Regions from separate parts of the Psychrobacter sp. D2 genome, predicted to be linked through region 3. Evidence: predicted binding sites of a transcription regulator. Region 3 holds the regulator's gene; each other region holds the start of a gene.

Region 1 (2,284 bases), on a different contig from region 3:
TGTAGGATTTTTTCTGAGCGTAAGCTATCACGACGATGGACTAAAGTGACTTCAGCGGCGATATTTGATAAATACAGCGCTTCTTCAACGGCCGTGTTACCACCACCGATAACTGCCACTTTTTGGTCTTTATAAAAGAAGCCATCACAAGTTGCACAAGCAGAAACGCCAAGACCACGGAATTTGGTTTCTGACTCTAGACCTAGATACTGTGCTGATGCGCCGGTTGAGATAATAAGAGCATCACAGGTGTAATTGCCGTTATTACCGGTTAGCTCAAAAGGACGCACATTTAAATTCACAGCATTAACATGATCATAAACCAGTTCAGTACCAAAGCGCTCGGCATGGGCTTTCATACGCTCCATTAATGCAGGACCAGTCAAATCATGTGCATCACCCGGCCAGTTATCGACTTCGGTCGTCGTCGTGAGCTGTCCGCCGACTTCCATACCGGTGACCATAACAGGCTTTAGGTTGGCGCGTGCTGCATACACAGCAGCAGAATAACCAGCAGGACCTGAACCTAAAATAATGAGTTTTTCGTGGCGTGGAGCAGTATTATCAGTTGCCATAAAATTTCCTTGCTAGAGCAATAAATGTGAAAAGGTTCAACGTTAAAATAATAAGTAGATATTATAAGTATTATAAAAGATAAGCGTAAAAATGACGACGTATCTGGTTATTATCGTTGCTATGTGATAATAACATAAGGGCTAAAAGCAAAAAGTGCAAGTTTGCTAAAACAAATATGGGTATCATTAGAACTAAAGTATCTGAAGCTTGAAATTTTAGTACCAAAAATGAGCCCATATTCAAATATAGTCAGTGAAATGTGATATATAAACGTCATGTACTGCTGGTATTAATTTGTCTTGCTTGCTGTACCTACGCAGACAGAGGCTATAAAAAATTTATATCAGCAGTAACGTAGAGCTTTAATATATTTTGGTTAGATGCTAATGCAAAAAGAACAGGCATCATTTTTTACTAGCTGCATTTTTGGCTAAATCACTACTGGATTGATTTTCTTATGCGCTTTATTGATAACACGGTCGCCATGGCAGCTATGTATTTGTTATTATAAGAAGTTGTATGCCGCGCACAAAACAAAAACAGCAATGCGGTCAATATTTTGTCGTAGTATTTTAGATAAAGTTTTTGTGTTATTACGCCACATCAGTCGTAACCTATTACAGCAGTTTCTATCAGGAATTTATGTCAGCATGATTAAGCTTAATCATGGTTTGACGACTATTGAGTATTCATGACGAGTATTAACAACAAGGCAGATCTTACGTGATATCAGCACCAATTATTGATTACTTAAAAAAGGGCATATTTACCCTACTGGGATTACTCCTCGCGGTTTATTTGTTCGTCATTTTGATGACTTATACCGGTAATGATCCTAGCTGGTCGCACATCAGTAGTGATATGACGACCATTAATAATATGGGCGGCGAGATGGGCGCATGGCTCTCAGATTTGCTGTATAGCTTCTTTGGTTTTGGTGCGTGGTGGTTACTGGCGTTTCTGGTTTATGAGTCAGTACTGATTTGGTGGGACAATAAACCGACGTTTTGGTTATTACGCTTGGTTGCTTATGTGTTTTTAATATTGAGCAGTAGTGCATTATTTGCCCAACTGATCGCATTGGTACAGCAGGTAGCAGATCCGATGTCGTCAGGTCTCAAAGGCGTTGCTGGCGGTATTATTGGTCTTGAGCTACAAGCGAGGCTAGCACAGCTATTATCGCAGTGGGGGAGTGTGACGTTTTTGGCAGTGTTTGTCGCTATTACGACCACCTTTGCCTTTAATATTCATTGGATGAGTATTTACGAAAAATTCAAAACTTTGTCTTGGTTTGGGTCAGGTGTCAAAAACCTTGATAGCAGCCTTGATGTTAGTCAAATAACACAAGAAGACAATGCTACTAGTGCTGCCGATAAACAAGGTCGTGATACAGCAATAAGTGAGACTGATACTCCAGAATATGAGCAATTGCCTCTTGAGTTGCAAGTGGATGAACAGGTTAAAAATAAACAGAAAGACAATAGAAGTGGTCGTTTTAATAGCGCATTGACAGACTTTTTATCGTCTTCAGGATTGGGTGCCAGTGTAAAAGCCTCTATGGTAGCCGCTGCGCAAGTTGCCAGTGAAAGTACCAAACGAGAAGAGCAGCTGCAAACTGCAGCCGCTACGACGACTAGCAATAGTGCTTTTAATCTAAATAAAACATCAGTACCTGCTACCAATGCTACGCCAATGCCTATCAGAAAGG
Region 2 (2,284 bases), on a different contig from region 3:
TTAAATGCGCTGCGTCTAAAGCGCGCTTAATTTAAACCAGCTTAAACTCATTTAAAAAAATCTCTGAAGATTACCCATAAAAAAACCGTCTTTATAAAAGACGGTTTTTTTATTTCAATGACTATCGAACAGCTATTTGACTAATCTTGTAGATAGCTTAATAGACGCATAAATTCGATATACATCCACACTAGCGTTGCAAGAAGACCAATACTGAATAACCATTCGTAGTCTTCTGACACACCCATTGCCACACCACGCTCAATATTATCAAAATCTAATAACAGCGTAAAAGAGGCGATAACAATCACAAATAAGCTAAAGCCAATAGCGATAGCGCCACCTTCAAACAAGAAAGGCAAGCTTGAACCAAATGCTAAAGAAAGTACCCACTGCGCCACATAAACTAGCATGATAGCGATCAAGGCTGAGGTGACGATTGAGCGGAATTTTTCAGTCACTTTAACCAAACCTGAACGGTATAGCCCTAGCATAACGGCTGCGGTGACAAAGGTCGCACACATCGCAGTGACAGGCACGCTTGGGTACATGCGCATAAAGAATAGCGAGATGCCACCTAAAAAGATACCTTCTAATAAAGCATAAGGTACGGCAAAGGTTTTGGCTTTTTGCGGTTTAAAGGTAATGAAGATCGCTAAGCCGAAAGCAGCAAACATACTACCAAAGGCTGCCATCGTGATAAAACCTTGTGATAAACCTGCCATCAACGCATAAAAGAAAAATCCAATACCAGTAATCGCCGATAAGCCAAGCAATAAACTGGTTTTTTGAATCACGCCCTTCACTGTCATCGGCGCACCGCCGACGGCAAGCTCTGCGCGACTGACAATAGGATTGGCCATAAAGTTGTCCTCAATAAAATATAAATAATAGTTATGTCAGCTACTTTAGCAAAATCGCCATTATTGTCAACGGTGTTTACGTGACAGCGTATAAGGCTTTGCGCAACTATTGAGTCGATTTCGCTCCTATACACAGCGATATCAAATAGCTAGATAGATACGCCCAAAACAGCGTATGTTGGCTTTTATATGGGGTCAATTACGACCGTTAACAACGATAATTGATAAACAGGCTAGTCTAATCGCCCATTTCTCGTTATCATTACTCTGTAATTTACCATCATGCCGAGTCGTTTTATGGAAACCTCAGCGCAGTCCGCAAGATTGCCGCACCTACATGAGTCAGAGCTGTTCCACGCTATCAAAAATCCAGCTTTTCGCCGTATTGGCTTGATGGGACGTGCTGGAAAGCGCAGCGTAACCCAAAGTCTTGGGCAGATTGCCCAGATAATTAACGATATGAACCTTACGTTGATTATGGATGTGCAAACCGCTAACTTGCCAACTCTGAATCTCACTGATATTGAGAGAGTCAAAATTGTTAAGCGTAGCCTTATCGGCGAGATTTGTGATTTGGTCATCGTGGTTGGCGGTGATGGTTCTATACTCCATGCTGCCGAAGCACTAGCGCGTTATCGTGTACCTGTCTTGGGGGTTAACCGTGGTCGCCTTGGTTTTTTAGCCGATGTCAAACCTGATGAAGCGGCGTTTAAATTGCGCCAAGTACTGATGGGCGATTATCAGTTAGACCATAGATTTTTACTGACGATGGAGATTCGTGAAGGTCGTAAGATTATTCATGAAGACATGGCACTCAATGATATCGTGTTGCACGCTGGTAAGTCTGTCCATATGATTGATTTTCAGATGAAAATCGATGGGCATGATGTCTATCGGCAGCACAGTGATGGTCTCATCGTAGCGACACCGACGGGCTCGACAGCTTATGCGCTCTCTGGTGGTGGTCCTATTATCCATCCAAGCATGGATGCCATATGTTTGGTGCCTATGCATCCGCATACGCTGTCAAGTCGCCCTATTGTGGTCAGTGGCACCAGCGAGATTTGTATTCGTATTCACGAGGACAACCGCACCCAGCCGATGGTCAGTGCTGACGGTAAACCAAGCACGCCGCTTGAACAAGAGCAGCGTCTATATATTCGTAAGCATCCGGACAAATTAACCTTGCTACATCCGCCAGGGTTTGACTTTTATGAAGCGTGCCGGACGAAGTTACACTGGAATGTGCATGCTGAGGAATTCAGTCTCGACGCTGATGATGATATCATGGACGATGAATAAGCGTCTTTATTAGACAAAAATGTGATATAAAAATAGTAGTGGAGAGTAGGCACGATGGACAAACAAACGATATTAGCAAGCCTAACACCTGAAGTGGTCGATAAATTTCGTATGGCAAT
Region 3 (2,284 bases):
ACCAAAGTAGGGATTAAAAATAGTTATTAAAATAAAAAGTTGTATTAAAAAATCATAGATAGGCAGTTTTATAGCTAGATTTATTTATAAACATAATCGTAAGTACATGCACAGATAATTGTATTTTATCATGGTCCGCAGCAGACTGTATGACCATAATCGTTAAAGGAAGTAAGCAATGAGAGCTCTTATTCAGCGAGTCAAACATGCCAGTGTCAGCGTTGATGGGCAGGAGGTTGGTGCTATTGAACAAGGTGTGCTGGCCTATATCGGCTTGGGACACGATGATAACCTACAAAGTGCGCAGCGGATGATTGATAAAATCCTCACCTATCGTATTTTTGACAATGATGATGATCCTGCCAAGTACGGCAAACTCGATAAAAATGTCCAGCAAGTCGGTGGTGGGCTATTATTGGTCTCACAATTTACTCTGATGGCAAAGACGGATAAAGGTCGCCGCCCTGACTTTGGTCGCGCAATGGCACCTGATATGGCTCAAGCTTTATTTGCACAATTGGTTGATTACGCAAAGACGCAGTATTTAACGGTTGCAACGGGTCAGTTTGGCGCTGATATGCAAGTGTTGAGTGTCAATGATGGACCATTAAACTTTTTATTAGAAGTGCATTAAGTCATTAGCATGGCTACTAAGTATTATAAATTTAAGAGTAAATGTCATTAAGCTGTCATAATTAAGTTCTTTAATAAAGGAACGCTTATCTGCGTTTACTACTGCTTTTATAAACTCTATTTTGTCCTCTAACACTAAGAATACACTATGTCTAAAGAGCAAATTTTGATTGTTGAAGATGAAGACGCCATTCGGGAAATGGTCGTCATGACCCTAGAGATGGCAGGCTTTGATAGTTTGCAGGCAGCAGATGTGTCAGAGGCGCATCAACAAGTGGTCGATCATCGTCCAGCGCTGATTTTATTGGACTGGATGTTGCCCGGTGATAAAAGTGGTATCGATTTTTGCCGTATGCTAAAAAGCGATACGCTGCTCGCCGAGATACCGGTTATTATGTTGACCGCCAAAAGTGAAGAAGACAGTAAAGTGCATGGTCTTGATGCAGGCGCTGATGATTATATGACCAAGCCGTTCTCGACCCGTGAGCTTATCTCAAGAATCAAAGCGGTATTGCGACGTAGTAACGCGCTAAGCGGCGACAAACCTATCAATATAGGCAGGCTAACTTTAGATGCCAAAAGCCAACGCTTTATGGTGGGTGATGACATTATCGATATGGGTCCGACAGAATATCGTTTATTGGCGTTTTTTATGAGCCATCCTGAGCGCGCTTATACCCGTGCTCAGCTGCTCGATCAAGTATGGGGCGGTAACGTCTACATCGAAGATAGAACCATTGATGTTCACGTAAAGCGTTTGCGCACATTACTACGTCCACATGATTGTGATACATTAATACAAACGGTACGCGGTACAGGTTATCGATTCTCTAGCCGTATCGAAAAAGGGTAATTGCTAGCAATATGAATATTGTATAGTGTCGCCTTTTAATAGTGTCACCTTTTAATAGTGTCGCCTTTTATCGGGAGCGGCCAATAGTAGAAAAATTATAAAAAATAATGGATAAATAAAAATGCCTATCCAAGATAATGAGCAAGGTGCCACAAATCAACTTAAAAAAATCAGAAGTGCTTTACGAGCATTACGTGATGCCGTGATTTTGCTCAATGACGATGATGGACTTGAATGGTGGAACCAAGCGGCGCAGGATTTATTATTGTTGCAATCCTCAGATAAAGGCAGGCGCATTTTTGACTTCATTCAAATACCTGAATTTATTAAGTATTATCAGGAGGCAACGACGCTTAATAACGATGCCGATGCCGACGAGAGTGTGCATATCGTCTCTTGGCAAGACCCAAACCGCTATCTAAAGTGTGAGCTGACGCCATTTGGCGATGAAAAACTACTAATCATTTATGATGTGACCCGTTTGCAGCATTTAGAAGCGATGCGCCGCGACTTTGTGGCCAATGTCTCGCATGAGCTACGTACACCATTGACGGTCTTGATGGGATATCTGGAGAATTTCTCTGATCAGCCAGATATGCCTGCGAATTGGCGACGCGGTTTTGAGCTGATGACTCAGCAAACGGCACGCATGAATAGGGTGGTCAATGACTTATTGCTACTGTCTCGCATCGAAATCGAAGAAACCCATGCGTTTAATGATATCGATATGACCAAGCTGCTCACTCATGTCTATGATGATGCGCAGGCGTATAATCAAGAATATAAGCATACGATTCA

The links. Region 3 encodes PhoB, which activates phosphate uptake and scavenging genes when phosphate is short. Its sites were predicted from a motif close to TGTCATNAANCTGTCATAA; they were not measured.
Region 1: H0262_RS13250 (DNA translocase FtsK) is a predicted target of PhoB. The motif match lies at 1,217-1,235, and genes of this name have one in related genera.
Region 2: H0262_RS06135 (NAD(+) kinase) is a predicted target of PhoB. The motif match lies at 1,121-1,139, and genes of this name have one in related genera.

What each region holds. Positions count from the first base shown of each region.
Region 1 is NZ_JACDXZ010000009.1:3,787-6,070, forward strand. Features, by position in the region: gene trxB (thioredoxin-disulfide reductase) at 1-575, opposite strand, end outside; gene H0262_RS13250 (DNA translocase FtsK) at 1,300-2,284, shown strand, end outside.
Region 2 is NZ_JACDXZ010000003.1:320,552-322,835, reverse strand. Features, by position in the region: gene H0262_RS06145 (heavy metal translocating P-type ATPase) at 1-30, shown strand, start outside; gene H0262_RS06140 (Bax inhibitor-1/YccA family protein) at 141-863, opposite strand; gene H0262_RS06135 (NAD(+) kinase) at 1,161-2,165, shown strand; gene H0262_RS06130 (YeaC family protein) at 2,220-2,284, shown strand, end outside.
Region 3 is NZ_JACDXZ010000010.1:56,307-58,590, forward strand. Features, by position in the region: gene dtd (D-aminoacyl-tRNA deacylase) at 179-634, shown strand; gene phoB (phosphate regulon transcriptional regulator PhoB) at 782-1,486, shown strand; gene phoR (phosphate regulon sensor histidine kinase PhoR) at 1,608-2,284, shown strand, end outside.